DNA from 4 places in the Streptosporangium sp. NPDC000563 genome. Region 4 is predicted to be linked to each of the others. Evidence: riboswitches for the same ligand, from Rfam matches in the RefSeq annotation. Region 4 holds a riboswitch; each other region holds the start of a gene.
What was found. A riboswitch is a leader RNA that binds a small molecule or an ion and turns the genes downstream of it on or off. The one in region 4 is predicted to bind cyclic di-AMP.
Positions count from the first base shown of each region.

Region 1: another riboswitch for cyclic di-AMP. It lies ahead of ABT352_RS36020 (coiled-coil domain-containing protein); the one in region 4 lies ahead of ABT352_RS01060 (C40 family peptidase).
Region 2: another riboswitch for cyclic di-AMP. It lies ahead of ABT352_RS26480 (C40 family peptidase); the one in region 4 lies ahead of ABT352_RS01060 (C40 family peptidase).
Region 3: another riboswitch for cyclic di-AMP. It lies ahead of ABT352_RS08540 (CHAP domain-containing protein); the one in region 4 lies ahead of ABT352_RS01060 (C40 family peptidase).

Region 1 is NZ_JBEPDA010000028.1:64,566-67,917, reverse strand. Features, by position in the region: gene galT (galactose-1-phosphate uridylyltransferase) at 1-1,035, shown strand, start outside; cyclic di-AMP (ydaO/yuaA leader) riboswitch at 1,108-1,244, shown strand; gene ABT352_RS36020 (coiled-coil domain-containing protein) at 1,248-2,222, shown strand; gene ABT352_RS36015 (nuclear transport factor 2 family protein) at 2,259-2,687, opposite strand; gene ABT352_RS36010 (AfsR/SARP family transcriptional regulator) at 2,897-3,352, opposite strand, start outside.
Region 2 is NZ_JBEPDA010000013.1:183,274-186,625, forward strand. Features, by position in the region: gene serA (phosphoglycerate dehydrogenase) at 1-555, shown strand, start outside; gene ABT352_RS26480 (C40 family peptidase) at 1,162-1,770, opposite strand; cyclic di-AMP (ydaO/yuaA leader) riboswitch at 1,758-1,991, opposite strand; gene ABT352_RS26485 (3-isopropylmalate dehydrogenase) at 2,132-3,178, shown strand; gene ABT352_RS26490 (branched-chain amino acid aminotransferase) at 3,352-3,352, shown strand, end outside.
Region 3 is NZ_JBEPDA010000002.1:25,476-28,827, forward strand. Features, by position in the region: gene ABT352_RS08530 (DUF6716 putative glycosyltransferase) at 1-22, opposite strand, end outside; gene ABT352_RS08535 (hypothetical protein) at 114-1,154, opposite strand; cyclic di-AMP (ydaO/yuaA leader) riboswitch at 1,883-2,021, shown strand; gene ABT352_RS08540 (CHAP domain-containing protein) at 2,040-2,735, shown strand; gene ABT352_RS08545 (ABC transporter substrate-binding protein) at 3,166-3,352, shown strand, end outside.
Region 4 is NZ_JBEPDA010000001.1:215,433-218,784, reverse strand. Features, by position in the region: gene ABT352_RS01065 (helix-turn-helix domain-containing protein) at 578-778, shown strand; gene ABT352_RS01060 (C40 family peptidase) at 848-1,897, opposite strand; cyclic di-AMP (ydaO/yuaA leader) riboswitch at 1,903-2,050, opposite strand; gene ABT352_RS01055 (amino-acid N-acetyltransferase) at 2,512-3,072, shown strand; gene ABT352_RS01050 (RDD family protein) at 3,301-3,352, shown strand, end outside.

The sequences.
Region 1 (3,352 bases), on a different contig from region 4:
TACTTCGACCGGCGCGACGACGCCGACCGCACGGCATCCGACCGGCGCGACCTGCCGCCCCGTCCCGCCGCCTCCGAGCTGCGCTACGACCCGCTCACCGAGGAGTGGATCGCGGTGGCCGGGCACCGCCAGGGCCGCACCTTCCTGCCCCCCGCCAACGAGTGCCCGCTCTGTCCCTCGACTCCGGGCAATCTCACCGAGGTCCCCTCCTCCGACTACGAGGTGGTGGTCTTCGAGAACCGGTTCCCCTCGTTCTCCGCCCAGCCGGGCGACCACCGGCCGATCGGAGGGTTGAGCGAGGTCCGTCCGGGGGTCGGCAGGTGCGAGGTGGTCTGCTTCACCTCCGAGCACGACTCCGCGTTCTCGCGGCTCTCCCCCGAGCAGGTCGAACTGGTCATGGAGGCCTGGGTCGACCGTACGGCGGAGCTGTCGGCGACGCCCGGCGTGGAGCAGGTCTTCTGCTTCGAGAACCGGGGGGCGGAGATCGGCATCACCCTGGCCCACCCGCACGGCCAGATCTACGCGTACCCCTACGTGACCCCGCGCACCAGGCTCACCCTCGGGGCGGCCGAGCGCCACAGGGAGCGGACGGGCGGCAACCTGTTCGCCGACGTCCTGGCCGCGGAGCGTGCGGCCGAGATCCGGGTGGTGGGCTCGAACGAGCACTGGACGGCCTTCGTCCCCGCCGCGGCGCGCTGGCCCGTGGAGGTCCACCTCTACCCGCACCGCAGGGTCCCCGACCTGGTCGCGCTGGACGCCGGGGAACGCGCGGCGTTCGGCCCCCTCTACACCGACGTGCTCCGCCGCCTCGACGGGATCTTCGGCGTGCCCATGCCGTACGTCGCGGCCTGGCACCAGGCACCGGTCTCCACCGGCCGCGATCTGTCGTACGCGCACATGGAGCTGTTCAGCATCCGCCGCGCGCCGGACAAGCTGAAATACCTCGCCGGGTCGGAGTCGGCGATGGGCGCCTTCGTGAACGACGTGTCGCCCGAGGCGACAGCACAACTGCTGCGCTCTGTTGTCACGAACTGATTACCGCTTGGTCTCGTCTTGAGGTCGCATGACCTGCTGTTTACCACTACTATCCTTCCCACATCGGCTGTAAACGCTGATTTGCCTAATCCCGGGCACCTTGCCCGGGAGCCGGGGAACCACCGCACCTGGGGTGAAACCACTTCGGTGGAAGGGCTTCCTCCAGCCCGAACCCGTCAGCTAACCCGGTAGGCGTAAGGAGAGGAGAGTGCGTGGCGGCCCCGTCCCCCACGTTCCGTCGGCGTGCGTCTCTGGCCCTCTGCCTGAGCTCGATCGTCGTGTTCACCATCGGCGCCCCCACCGCCGGAAGCGCGGACCCCAAGCCCACCGAGGCCAAGCTCCGCGCCGAGCTGGCCAAGCTCGGCAAGCAGGTCGACAAGCTGATCGAGACCTACGCGGCCACCCGCGAGTCGCTCAAGATGGCGCAGAAGGCCGAGATCGTCGCCAAGCAGAACCTGGAAAAGGCCGAGAAGACCTACGTCGAGGCCAAGCGGGAGGTCGACTCCATCGTCCAGTTGCGCTACCAGAGCAGCGGCGGAGGGCTGCCCGCGCTGATGTTCTCCGGCGACATGGGCGCCGCCGCGGTGATGGAGCAGCTCACCGCCCAGCAGGCCGCCCACCTGGAGGGCTTCGTCAACAGCATCGAACGCAGGAAGCGGGCGGCCGAGACGGCCGCCACGCTCACCGACGAGATCGGCGACGAGGCCAAGGAGGTGCAGGCACAGCGCGAGAAGGCCGAGAAGCTGATCCGCGACATGAAGAACAAGCTCGACCGGCTCGCCCCCACCGGTTCCGGCCGTCGCGCCGACGGCAGCTGGGCGCCGCAGCTGCCCACCGGCGCCGACAACATCACCGACCGCACCCGGATCATGCGCGACGCCGTCATGAGGCGCTTCAACCTGCCGTACTCGGTCGGCTGCTACCGGGCCGTCAACGACGGCGGCGAGCATCCTCTGGGCCGTGCCTGCGACTTCATGATGAGCGCCGGTGGCGCGATGCCCACGGCCGCCAATCTCGCGCTCGGCGACGAGATCGCCGCCTGGGCCATCAAGAACAAGGCCAAACTCGGCGTGAAGTACGTGATCTGGCGCCAGCGCATCAACCACGGCTCCGGCTGGAGGTTCATGTCGAACCGAGGCGGCATCACGGCCAACCACTTCGACCATCCGCACATCTCGATGTACTGATCTCCGGGAGCGGCGCCCGGTCGCGTGAGCGGCGGCTCACCCCTGGGCGCCCCCGTGGGCGAAGGTGGGCGCCGCGCCCGTGGACGCGGGCCGGGCGGCGCCCCCGCCCGCCTGGAGGGGGGCGAGGTCGACGAATATGCGGTAGTCGGAGATCAGGCCGTCGTCGCGGGTGCGCCAGATCGATACGGCCACGACGCCGACGTCCGTGCCGTCGAGCCGCCGGTAGGTCACCTCGGTCTCGGCGATGATGTCGGCGTCCACCTGCCAGTTCCGCACGATCCTGTGCCGCAGGCCGCCGATGGTGGAGAAGAAGTCCCGCAACCCGGCGGCGATGGCCTCGCGTCCCGCCATCGGCTCGGCGTTGCCGAACACCAACGTGGCGTCCTCGGCCAGCAACCGCACGAACTCGTCGGGGTCGAACGAGTCGACCGTCCGGAAAACGCGTCGCACCGCGTCGTCGCTCATGCCGATCCTTCCTCACACCGTCGGGATCACTGGTGGGGACGATACGGGGCGAGGGACGAGGCACAACTATCGCCGGGGTAGGTGTCCCGTCGCCCGAAGGCACACCGAAGGTCTGCGGAACCGGGGTGCGACGGCCAGGTCTGCGCACCGCGCCGGATCGCGGCGCGTCCAGCCCTCCGCACCCCTCGTCAACGGCACCGGCCCCTGGTTCACCGATGCGCGGCCTTCAGGCCGACCTCTCCCAGACATTCCAGTACGGCGTCGACGGACATCAGGAACGGGTCGGACTGCAGAATTCGCGTGTGCATCGTGCTCATTTCCTGACCCGGCAGGATTCCCAGCTCCCGGTCGAGCAGCACGATGGTCTCCTGGAACACCTCCAGCGCCTCCCCTTGGCGACCGGTCCGGTAGAGGGCGAGCATCAGCAGGGTGCGGAACCGTTCGTGGAACGGGAAACGCATGATCAGGCCGCGCAGCTCGGGTATGGTCTCGAAGTGGTTCCCGAGGCCGATGTCCGCGCCGATACGCAGCTCCAGCAGTGAGGTTCGCAGTTCCTCCAGCCGGCTGACCTCGTGGTCCGCGACGGCGCTCTCCGCCAGGTCCGCGTACGGCCTGCCGCGCCACATGTCGAGCGCCTCCGCCGAACAGCGCGCCAGATCCTTTAT
Region 2 (3,352 bases), on a different contig from region 4:
ACCAAGCTCGACGTCGAGGTGCGCGGTGAGATCGCCTCCCACGACGTCCGCGTGCTGGAGCTGGCCGCGCTCAAGGGCGTCTTCACCGACGTGGTCGAGGACTCGGTCACCTACGTCAACGCCCCGCTGCTGGCCAAGGACCGGGGGGTGTCGGTCGAGCTGGTCACCAGCTCCGAGAGCCCCGACTGGCGCAACGTCGTGACGGTCCGCGGCGTCCTCGCCGACGGCCGCACGGTCTCGGTCTCCGGCACCCTGTCCGGGCCGAGGCAGATCACGAAGATCGTCGAGGTCAACGGCTACCAGATGGAGATCGAGCCCACCGACCACCTGTCGTTCTTCACCTACACCGACCGTCCCGGCATCGTCGGCGTGGTCGGCCGTATTCTCGGCGACCACTCGATCAACATCGCCTCGATGCAGGTGGCCCGGGACGCCAAGGGCGGCAAGGCGCTGATCGCCCTCACCGTCGACACCGCGATCCCGGCCGAGGTGATCGACCAGATCGGCGCGGAGATCGGCGCCGACAGCGGCCGCTCGGCCGACCTGGCCGACTAGCCCCGTTTCCCGCGCGTGCCGCGTCGTCGCGGGTCGGTGGCCCTTCCCGATCCAGGACGACATGCGATCACCCAGGACCGATCGGGGGACGTACGGGAAACACGGCCGTGGTCCACCGATGTGGCCGCCGCCCCGATGACCGGGGCGGCGGCCACATCTCGTCTCAGCATGTGAGAAGTGTGTACGCCGGGCGAGACGGCGTTTCCGTGGGCAGGTAGCCTGGAATGAAATGCGCCAGGTTCTCGTAATTCCTACCTGCCGCGGCGAGGCCTGACAGGGGCAGGCCGGCGACTCGCCGCGGTGTCGTGGCGCTTGCCGGCTCCAAGCCCCCGTCGCCGGTCCGTGATCCGGACCCTCGACATCAGGCCTGGTCGGAGTCCCGACCGGAGACTTGACCACCTTCCTTGCTCGCGTGCGACCGAGACGAGATTCGCCATGTACGACATGTATCCCTGGAACCGTCCCGAGGAGACAGAGGACGAGGCCACCGACGCGCTCCAGACCGCTCTGGACCGCAGGGACAACGGTGGTGCCCCCACCCGCTGAACCCGTTCTCGCCGCCACCGGGGCCTCCACGGCCTCCCGGCGGCGATCCGCCGGCGTGTCTCATCCGCCGGGCACGACTTCGGTCGCGAGCTCGACCCGCTTGGCGAGCTGGACCCCCTGCGGGTCGGGGCGGACCGCGCCGACGAAGGAGGCGCGGCGCCAGGAGCTGAGCTTCTCCTCCTTGACGACGTCGCCGCTTTGCGGGGCGTGAACCATGTAGCCGGGCTTTGTGATCATGCCGACGTGGCCGAGGCCGCTGAAGAAGGCCAGGTCACCGGCTCTGAGGTCCTTCCAGGCGATCTTCTTGGAGAAGGCGGCGTACTGGTCGTAGGTGACGCGGGGGAGTTTGATCCCGGCGGCGCCGTAGGCGCGGAGCATCAGGCCGGAGCAGTCGAAGCCGCCGTTGCCGGTGCCGCCCCAGACGTAGGGCGTTCCGCGCTTGGACATGGCCCACTGCACGGCCTTCTGCCAGGCGGGCCTGACGTCCATCGCCTTCAGCGTTTCCTTCAGCGTGGGGGTTTTGAGCGCCGCGGGCCCGGGGGCGGGGGGCGGGGAGGCGGCCAGGGCGGCGGTCGAGGTCGCGCACACCGCGGCGCCGGCGAGGATCAGGGAGGCGGAGATGGACAGGACGCGGGGGAGAACTGTGCCGGACAGGATGATTCCTTCCATAAGGCCGGCCGGGTGAGCTGTCGGGCTCGGGCGTGGAGGCCGCCCTACGGCGCGAGAACGCGCTGATTCGCCCCAAGGGATCCGCCTGATGACGACCGGGAACGCGCTCCGGGGGAGGGGCGGTGTTCTCGGGGGTGCGGTAGATCCCGTAAAGAGTGGTTCCCCGGCTCCGTGCGGGCCCGGTAAGGGGATGGCCCGTACGGATTAGGCAGTGATGTGAATGGGAGGACCATAACGAAACCTCCCTAAACGGTCAATAGGGAGCAAAAAAGGACAAAACGATCAGAGGGTCTGTCGTGCGAACACGTCCGCAGAATGAGACCGGTGTTCAATCGCCGAGACGGACCGGTAAGGTGCCTGCATGGATTCGCGTAACATTCGCCTGGCGGTCATCCCCGGGGACGGAATCGGAGTCGAGGTCGTCGCCGAAGGGCTGAAGGTCCTCGAAGCGGTCGGTACGAAGGTGGAGACCACCACCTACGACCTCGGCGCCAAGCGCTACCACGAAACCGGCGAGACCCTGCCGGACCCGGTCCTCGACGAACTGCGCGGATACGACGCGATCCTGCTCGGCGCGGTCGGCGACCCCAGCGTGCCCCCGGGCATCCTGGAGCGCGACCTGCTGCTCAAGCTCCGCTTCCAGCTCGACCACTACGTGAACCTGCGCCCGGTCAAGCTCTTCCCCGGCGTCGAGACGCCGCTGGGCGGATCCCGCCCCGAGGACATCGACATGATCGTCGTCCGCGAGGGCACCGAGGGCCCGTACGCCGGAGCGGGTGGCGTCATGCGCAGGGGCACGCCGCACGAGATCGCCACCCAGGAGTCGCTGAACACCGCCTACGGCGTCGAGCGCGTCGTGCGTTACGCCTTCGACAAGGCGCTCGGCCGCCCCCGCAAAAAGCTGACGCTGGTCCACAAGACCAACGTGCTCACCTACGCCGGCGACCTCTGGGCCCGCACCTTCGACCGCGTCGGCCTGGAATATCCCGAGGTCCAGACCGACTACTGCCACGTCGACGCGGCCTCGATGTTCTTCGTCAGCCAGCCGGAGCGCTTCGACGTGATCGTCACCGACAACCTCTTCGGTGACATCCTCACCGACATCGGCGCGGCGATCGCCGGCGGCATCGGCCTGGCGGCGAGCGGCAACGTCAACCCCGACCGCACCGCGCCGAGCATGTTCGAGCCGGTTCACGGCAGCGCCCCCGACATCGCGGGCCAGGGCAAGGCCGACCCGACCGCCACGATCCTGTCGGTCGCCATGCTCCTCGACCACCTCGGTATGGCCGCCGAGGCCACCAGGGTCGAGCAGGCCGTCGCCGACGACCTGGTCGAGCGGACGGCCGGCCGGGCCGGCCGGACCACCCACGAGATCGGCGACGACATCACCGCCCGAGTAGCCGGCTGAGGAAGCCGCCTCCCTCGACCCCGACGCGCCTGGCGGCTCACCTGAGCCGCCAGGCGCGTTTTTGTTTCTCCAGCACTGCCGGTTTTCGGCATGGATGGAGTAGTTTCCCGTTACCCGGTCCGACGCAGAATGGACCCAAGGGTAAGCCAGACCTCAAGAGAAGGATCCGTGCGA
Region 3 (3,352 bases), on a different contig from region 4:
CGGCCACGGCCAGGACCTTCAAAGAAAACCTCCGGCGGGGAATTCCCCGGTTTCGTGTGCGGGCACGGTGTGCGTGGCGCGAGCGGCGAGCCCGCCCGGCCTCGGCCGTCGGGTCATGACCCGGTGACTCCCGTGTCGTGATGGGCGAACCTCGACAGGTGGGAGCGCAGTGACGGCGCCGCCTCGGCCGTCCACCACTCGTCGGGAACGTCCACCGTCTCCACGGCGACCCCCCGGGCCGAGAGCAGGACCCGCAGGGAGGTGACCGCGGTGGACGGCAGGCTCAGCACCCGCTGCTCGGCGGCCAGGCCGCGCAGGGTCATCTCGGCGGGGATCCCGCCGTCGTAGACGGTGATTCCCGGCTGCTCCCCGACCCGGGCCAGGTCGCCGGGGTCCTCGCGGCGGTGCGGGAAGTAGGCCACCGGCTCGGCCGATCCGAGCCCGGCCAGCCAGCCGAAGTAGCGTTCGCGGTGGATCAGGCCGTTGCGGACCAGCGAGGTGCCGAGGACGACGGTGCGCTCGGCGGGGCGGGGCCTTCGCAGCGGCTGGGATCGCAACCAGGCGAAGTCGTGGGTGACCAGCTCGACTCCCCTGGCACGTACGGCCTTCGCCAGGTCGGAGGGCACCGGCAGCGCGGTGAAGATCGACAACCGCCCCGCGCGGGCGGCGGCGCGCAGCCTGAGCCCGGCCGCCGTGGCGAGGACGGTCCTGAGCCTCCCCGCCTTCCCCCTCGCCCTCAGCAGGGGCGTTCCCGTCCTGCCGGTGAGCAGTTCCAGGAGCCTGATGGTGGCGAGCCCGTCGTCGACGATCACGATCCGGCCGGGGGACGCGGTGAGCCAGCGGAACTGGACCTTGCCGGAGAAGGCGTCGCCCACCGCCCAGGTCTCCCCCCGGCGCGGCCTGGGCATGTCCGGGCGCGCCGGGGTGAGCTCAAGCCCTCTCGGCAGGGTGAGGCGGCCGAGTTCGCGGCCTGTCACGGCCAGCGGGCGGAGTTTCGCCCGGGGTACGAGATGGCTGCGGGCGCCGAGCAGCCCGGCGTGGTGGGCCTCCACCGCGCAGAGCATCTGCAGCGGGGATTCCACCCAGGCGATGGCCGAATCCTGCTCCCGCGCGTGGTCTCGACCGTCCTCCACGCCGGGCGATGACCCGTTCACGACTGGCACAACCTAACCCGGTGGCCTTAAGGAGCAGGGAACTGCGGGTGAACAGCCGACCACGCGAGATTGCAGATGATCTCTCTGGTCTTTACCTCTCCGCCGCCACCGTCCGAGATCGGATGCGACCGGATGTCCGTCGGGCGGGCCGGCGTCGGCGGGGCCACGATGATTCATCGTCGCGGGCCGGGCGGGGAGGCGCCGGCCGTGGACCCCGATCACCTGGAGGCCGCGAGAACCTCCTCGGACATGGTCGTGAGCCGCCGGGCCCCGTGCGCGCTCTCAGGCACTTCCATGGGAGAACTCCTACCATCCGCATACTTTTTACCATCGAATACTTGTTCTAAAAAATGGTGACTATACGATCTTCGACGGAGGGTCCCCCCACGCGCGGTAGCACAACCTGGCCGACGCCTCGCGAGCGGGTCGGGAAAACCCGGATCGCCGTGAACGCGGGGGATCCCGGACGCCCCTCCATCCCCGGAGGAAGGTGCGCCCGGCGCCGGAGGGGCGTGATCGACTCCCCTCTTCCCCTCCAGGCGGCACCCCGCCGTACCCCCTCATTTAGGACGTATTACCAAGTCAGAGCAATGTGTCCCACTTGTAATCGTCTGCCGTGTTGTCGTACGTTCGTCCTGTTCATGGCAATTGTCTAGGTCTATACAGATCTGTGCATTGCCGTCACATTGCCCGACCGCGCTCCACCCGGCGGAACCTTCCGCCGTCGGTGAGCACGGCCGCCGAATCCGCGAAGTCTGCGGAACCGGGGAACCACGTTCCTGGGGTGAATCAACGCACTCATGCGTCGTAGGGCACTTCCCAGCCCGAACCCGTCAGCTAACCCGGTAGGCGGTATGGAAGCGAAGCAAGGAGTCGAACCCCCGCATGACCAAGCATCGCCTCACCTCCACCCCCCGCGCCGTCTGCGCCGTCCTGGGCGCCTGCGCCGTCCTCGCGACGGGCACCACCGGCGCGGCTCTGGCCGACGGCCACGGCGTCGTGAACGCACCGCCCGCCGACACCCGCGCGCAGGACGCCGGGGCCGCGAAGACCTCCCTGCAGGTCATCGCCGAAGGCCTTCCCAAGGTCTCCGCCGCACAGATCCTGGACATCGCCTCCAAGCAGATCGGTGTCCGCGAGAACGCCCAGGGTGGTGGAACCAAGTTCCAGTCCTGGTACGTTTCGAGCCCTCGCGCCAAGGAGACCATGGCCCGCGACGGCGGCAAGAGCGTGTACGAGTACGCCAACGCCCCCTGGTGCGCGATGTTCGTCTCCTGGGTCGGCGAGACGGCCGGCATCCGCCCCACGATGGGCTGGGACGCCTACACCGTCGCCCACGCCAAGTGGTTCAAGAACAACGGACACTGGGGCACCGTCCCCACTCCCGGCGCCGTCGTCTACTTCGACTGGGCCGGCGGCAAGAGCATCGAGGGCATCGACCACGTCGGCTTCGTGAAGAAGGACAACGGGAACGGCACGATCACCACGATCGAGGGCAACACCGGCAACGGCGCCGTCGAGGAGCGCGTCAGGCCCGTCTCCCAGGTCGTCGGTTACGGCTACCCGGTCTACTCGGACTGACCTCCGGCCGCCCCGGCCCCCCGCCGGTGAACGCGGACCGGTCATCACACTCCCAGGGGCGCCGCTCGTTCGAGCGGTGCCCCTGACGATATTCCATATTCCACCCCGCCCGCCCCCCTCTCTCCCCTCCGCGAGCCCCGCACGGCCACGAAATGCCCCAACTGGTATGCCCGTGAGGTGGGAGCGCTCCCAATCACCCTTGTGGGAGGTATGTCGACTTTTCACACCAAAAGTCCCACCTAAAGCGGCTGGATGTAACGGTTGAGTTTCGGCATATTGACGTCCTGGTTGCCCATCGTCCACTCTTCGTGGGAGCGCTCCCAAAAGCACATTGAGGAACGATCTCGTCGCGACGACCGCGTTTGTCGGGGACCGGTCCGCGATGTCGCCTCCCAATGAAGTTCGGGCGACCACCTGAGAGGGGTCCGGAATGTTGAACAACAAGCGACACGGCAAGCTCGCCGCCGTCGCGGTCATGGCGGCCACCGCCCTGGCCATCACGTCATGCAGCTCCAGCGAGCCGGCGGCACCCGCCGCGGAGGGCGGTTCCTCCGCCCCGGCCGAGCCGGTAACCATCACCGTGCACACCTTCGGTGGCGGTGAGAACTTCGGCTACG
Region 4 (3,352 bases):
GACGCCTTTCCGTGCGGATCAGAAATCCATTTCCAGCACGTCCAATATCGCTTTCGCGGCCTACCGCCATCGCGTGATACTTCGCGAATGCCGCGAAGTTGCTTCCTCAACCCCTATATTTCCGTCTTTTTCGCGGTGTGTCGTCAAGGTGGCGGATGGTGATGGTCGCCGAAGACTATCGGGAAGAGATCGGTTTTTGCCGGGAAATGCGGGCAGTCCGGATCTCCGGAGGGCCCGCTCCGGCGTGCCCGGCGGGGCGAGGGCTCCCGCGAAACCTTGTTCTGCCAGGACTTCGATCACCGCAGCCAGGTGTACCTGCCGGCTCGTGCTCGGGATGGGTCATGACATAGCCGCAAAGGCACTGACATATCATGAGTACTTCATGTAGCGCCTACTATGTCAATACTGGACGCGCGCTATGAAGAGCGGAACTTGACGACCTTTGAACAAGGCGTTTACCGTTCCTGGCGGACGGTATTCATTTCCGGCGTCTCGCACCCGGTTTCCAGAGTGGGGGGAGTGACTCTTGATGGCATATCCAGAAGTGGATTCACGCCATGGCGACAGCCCCCTGGGCATGAGCGATATCGGTCTCAGCGATGACGATCTCGTGCTGCTGGCTGAGCTCGCCAAGGGTGTCACGGTCGATCGGGTGGGGCGTCGCCTCGACATCAGCGGGCGGACCGTCAGGCGCAGGCTGAGAGGCATCTGCGACCGCATCGGTGTCGCCACGGCGATCGAGGCCGTCGCCTGGGCCGCACGCCGTCGTCTGATCTGACACGGCACCGCACGCGTGCCCGGCAGGTCGGGCCGGGCACGCGTGCGGGCAGGACAGGGCGGGGCACGCTCAGGCGGCGATGCGGACGCCTCCGACGAAGGGCCGGTTGTCGATCGTGGTGATGTGGACGACGTCACCCGTCCGGGGCGCGTGGACCATCAGGCCCGCGCCGATGTAGATCCCGACATGGTGCAGGTCGCTGTAGAAGAAGACCAGGTCTCCGGGGCGCAGCTCTTTCCTGGAGACGTGGGTGCCGGCGGTCCACTGGTCGCCGGTGTAGTGCGGCAGGCTGATGCCGACCTTCTGGTAGGCCCACATGACCAGCCCGGAGCAGTCGAAGGAGTTGGGACCCTCGGCGCCCCAGACGTACGGCTTGAGCTGCTGGGTGAGCGCCCAGCGGGTCGCCTCCGCGGCCTTGCCGCTGCCCACGATGGGCACGTTGGTCTTCACCCGGGCGCCCCTGTTGCCGACGGCCCTGGCACGCACCTCGCTGAACAGGTCGCTCTCGACCCGCGCGACCAGACGCTCGATCTTGGTCCGGTTGCCGTCGATCTCCGCCAGGAGCTTCTTGACCTCCGCCGTCCTCGCCTTGGCGCCGGCCTTCGCCCGCTCGGCGGCCTCGATCGCCCGGGCGACCTGGGCGACCTCCTCGCTCTGCTGCTGCTGGAGCGCGTAGTTGGTGGTGGCCTGATCGAGGAAGGTGTCGGGGTCCGTCGCCTGTGTGAAGGCGAGTCCGGAGTTCAGGCCGCCCGACATGTAGGTGCTCTGCGCCAGGAGGGTGGCCTTGGTGCGACGGGAGGCCAGCTCCGACTCGCTCGACGCGAGGATCTTCTCGGCGCTCTCCGCGGCCCGCTGGGCCTGCCTGAGCTTGACCCGCTCGCCGTTGTACCGCTCGGCGAGGACGCCGATCTCCTCGTGCAGTTTCTCGGCCTGCTTGGCCAGCTGCTGGAGGCTGGGTTCGGGGTCGGCGGTGGCCGCGACCGTCGGTGTGCCGAGAGTGAGGGTGGCGAATGCCAGGCCGATCACCGCCATGCGGCGGCGCAGCCCGCGCGGCGCGCGTTCTCGACGGCGGGCGTCGTCGCCCGCGTTCTTTCCTCCGCGGTCGCGCTCGCGCTTCACCAACGGGCTCCTCTCCTCGGCCGCCTACCGGGTTAGCTGACGGGTTCGGGCCGGAGGCAGCCCTACCGAGTGCGCCGTTGGCACTCGGATTCACCCCCAAGGACGTGGTGGGTCCCCGGTTCCCCGTGGTGAGGGATTCGGCGGGTCAGGCTTTTACGTCTCTGACATCGAGCACGGAGATTAGTGCACCCGTGGTTCCTGCTCAACCAGAACTGCGAATTCAGTGGAGGTTCCGCAACTGAAGTGTCACGGAAAGATCACATGTCAATATGATCAACATGGCCATTACGCTGCCTTTACCTCCCCGGCGGGGGGTGTGGGGAAGGTCTTCCCAGGTCCGGGACCGTACCAAAGGTGAGTTGTGGCACACGTGAGATGCCGCGCGCCCAGTGTGGTAAAGCGATTACCGGCGGTCATGTGAGGGGGGTGTGCCGCGAGTTAAGGAGGAGCCGTAATTGAAGACCGGTGAGGACGTACGCTGAACGGTCATGGAGCAGCTTGCTGAGCATTCTCCCGTGCCGGTCGTGCGCACCCCGGGCGGCGGGGAGCGACGCGCGGGACCCGAGGGGGCGGAGCCTGACCCGCCCCTGCCCGAGGCGGCCGAGGTCGCGGAGATCGCCAAGGCCGCCGAGGTCGCCGAGGTCTCGGTCCGTCGTGCCCGGACCCCGGACGTCCGCGCGATCAGGCGGCTCGTCGACACCTACGGCGGCGTCGGCCCCCGCCTGCTGGAGAAGGCCACCGTCACCCTGTACGAGGACGTTCAGGAGTTCTGGGTCGCCACCGACGCCGAGGGGGCGGTCATCGGCTGCGGGGCTCTCCACGTCCTCTGGGAGGATCTGGCCGAGATCCGCACCGTGGCCGTCGATCCGACCCGTCGCGGGATGGGAATCGGCCACCGGATCGTCTCCGCCCTCATTCGCACGGCCGCGGAGCTGGGCCTGCGCCGGGTCTTCTGTCTCACCTTCGAGGTCGACTTCTTCGCCAGGCACGGTTTCCGCGAGATCCAGGGCACGCCCGTCGCCCCCGCGGTCTACGCGGAGCTTCTCGCCTCCTACGACGAGGGCGTGGCGGAGTTTCTCGATCTGGAGCACGTCAAGCCCAACACCTTGGGAAACACCCGGATGTTGCTCCACCTGACACGTGAGCCCGACTGTGATGACTTTAGAGCTGACTGATCGGAAAGGTGACTGTCGATACCTATGTCGATACCTTGTGCAGCAGCAAGCATGTGCGTCTGACATTTGCCACATGCGCAGTCTAAGTGAGGTGACGCGGTGAGCACCGGACAGCCGCCGTATCCACAGGATGATCCCGACCGCGATCGCACACCGTCGGGACACCCGGATTACGGACAGCACAACGCGGGTCGAGCCGCTGGCGAACTCGATCCCGACGTAACGGTCATGGGATATCGGTCGGAGGCCTCACAGCCGAACACCGGCCCAGGACAGAGCC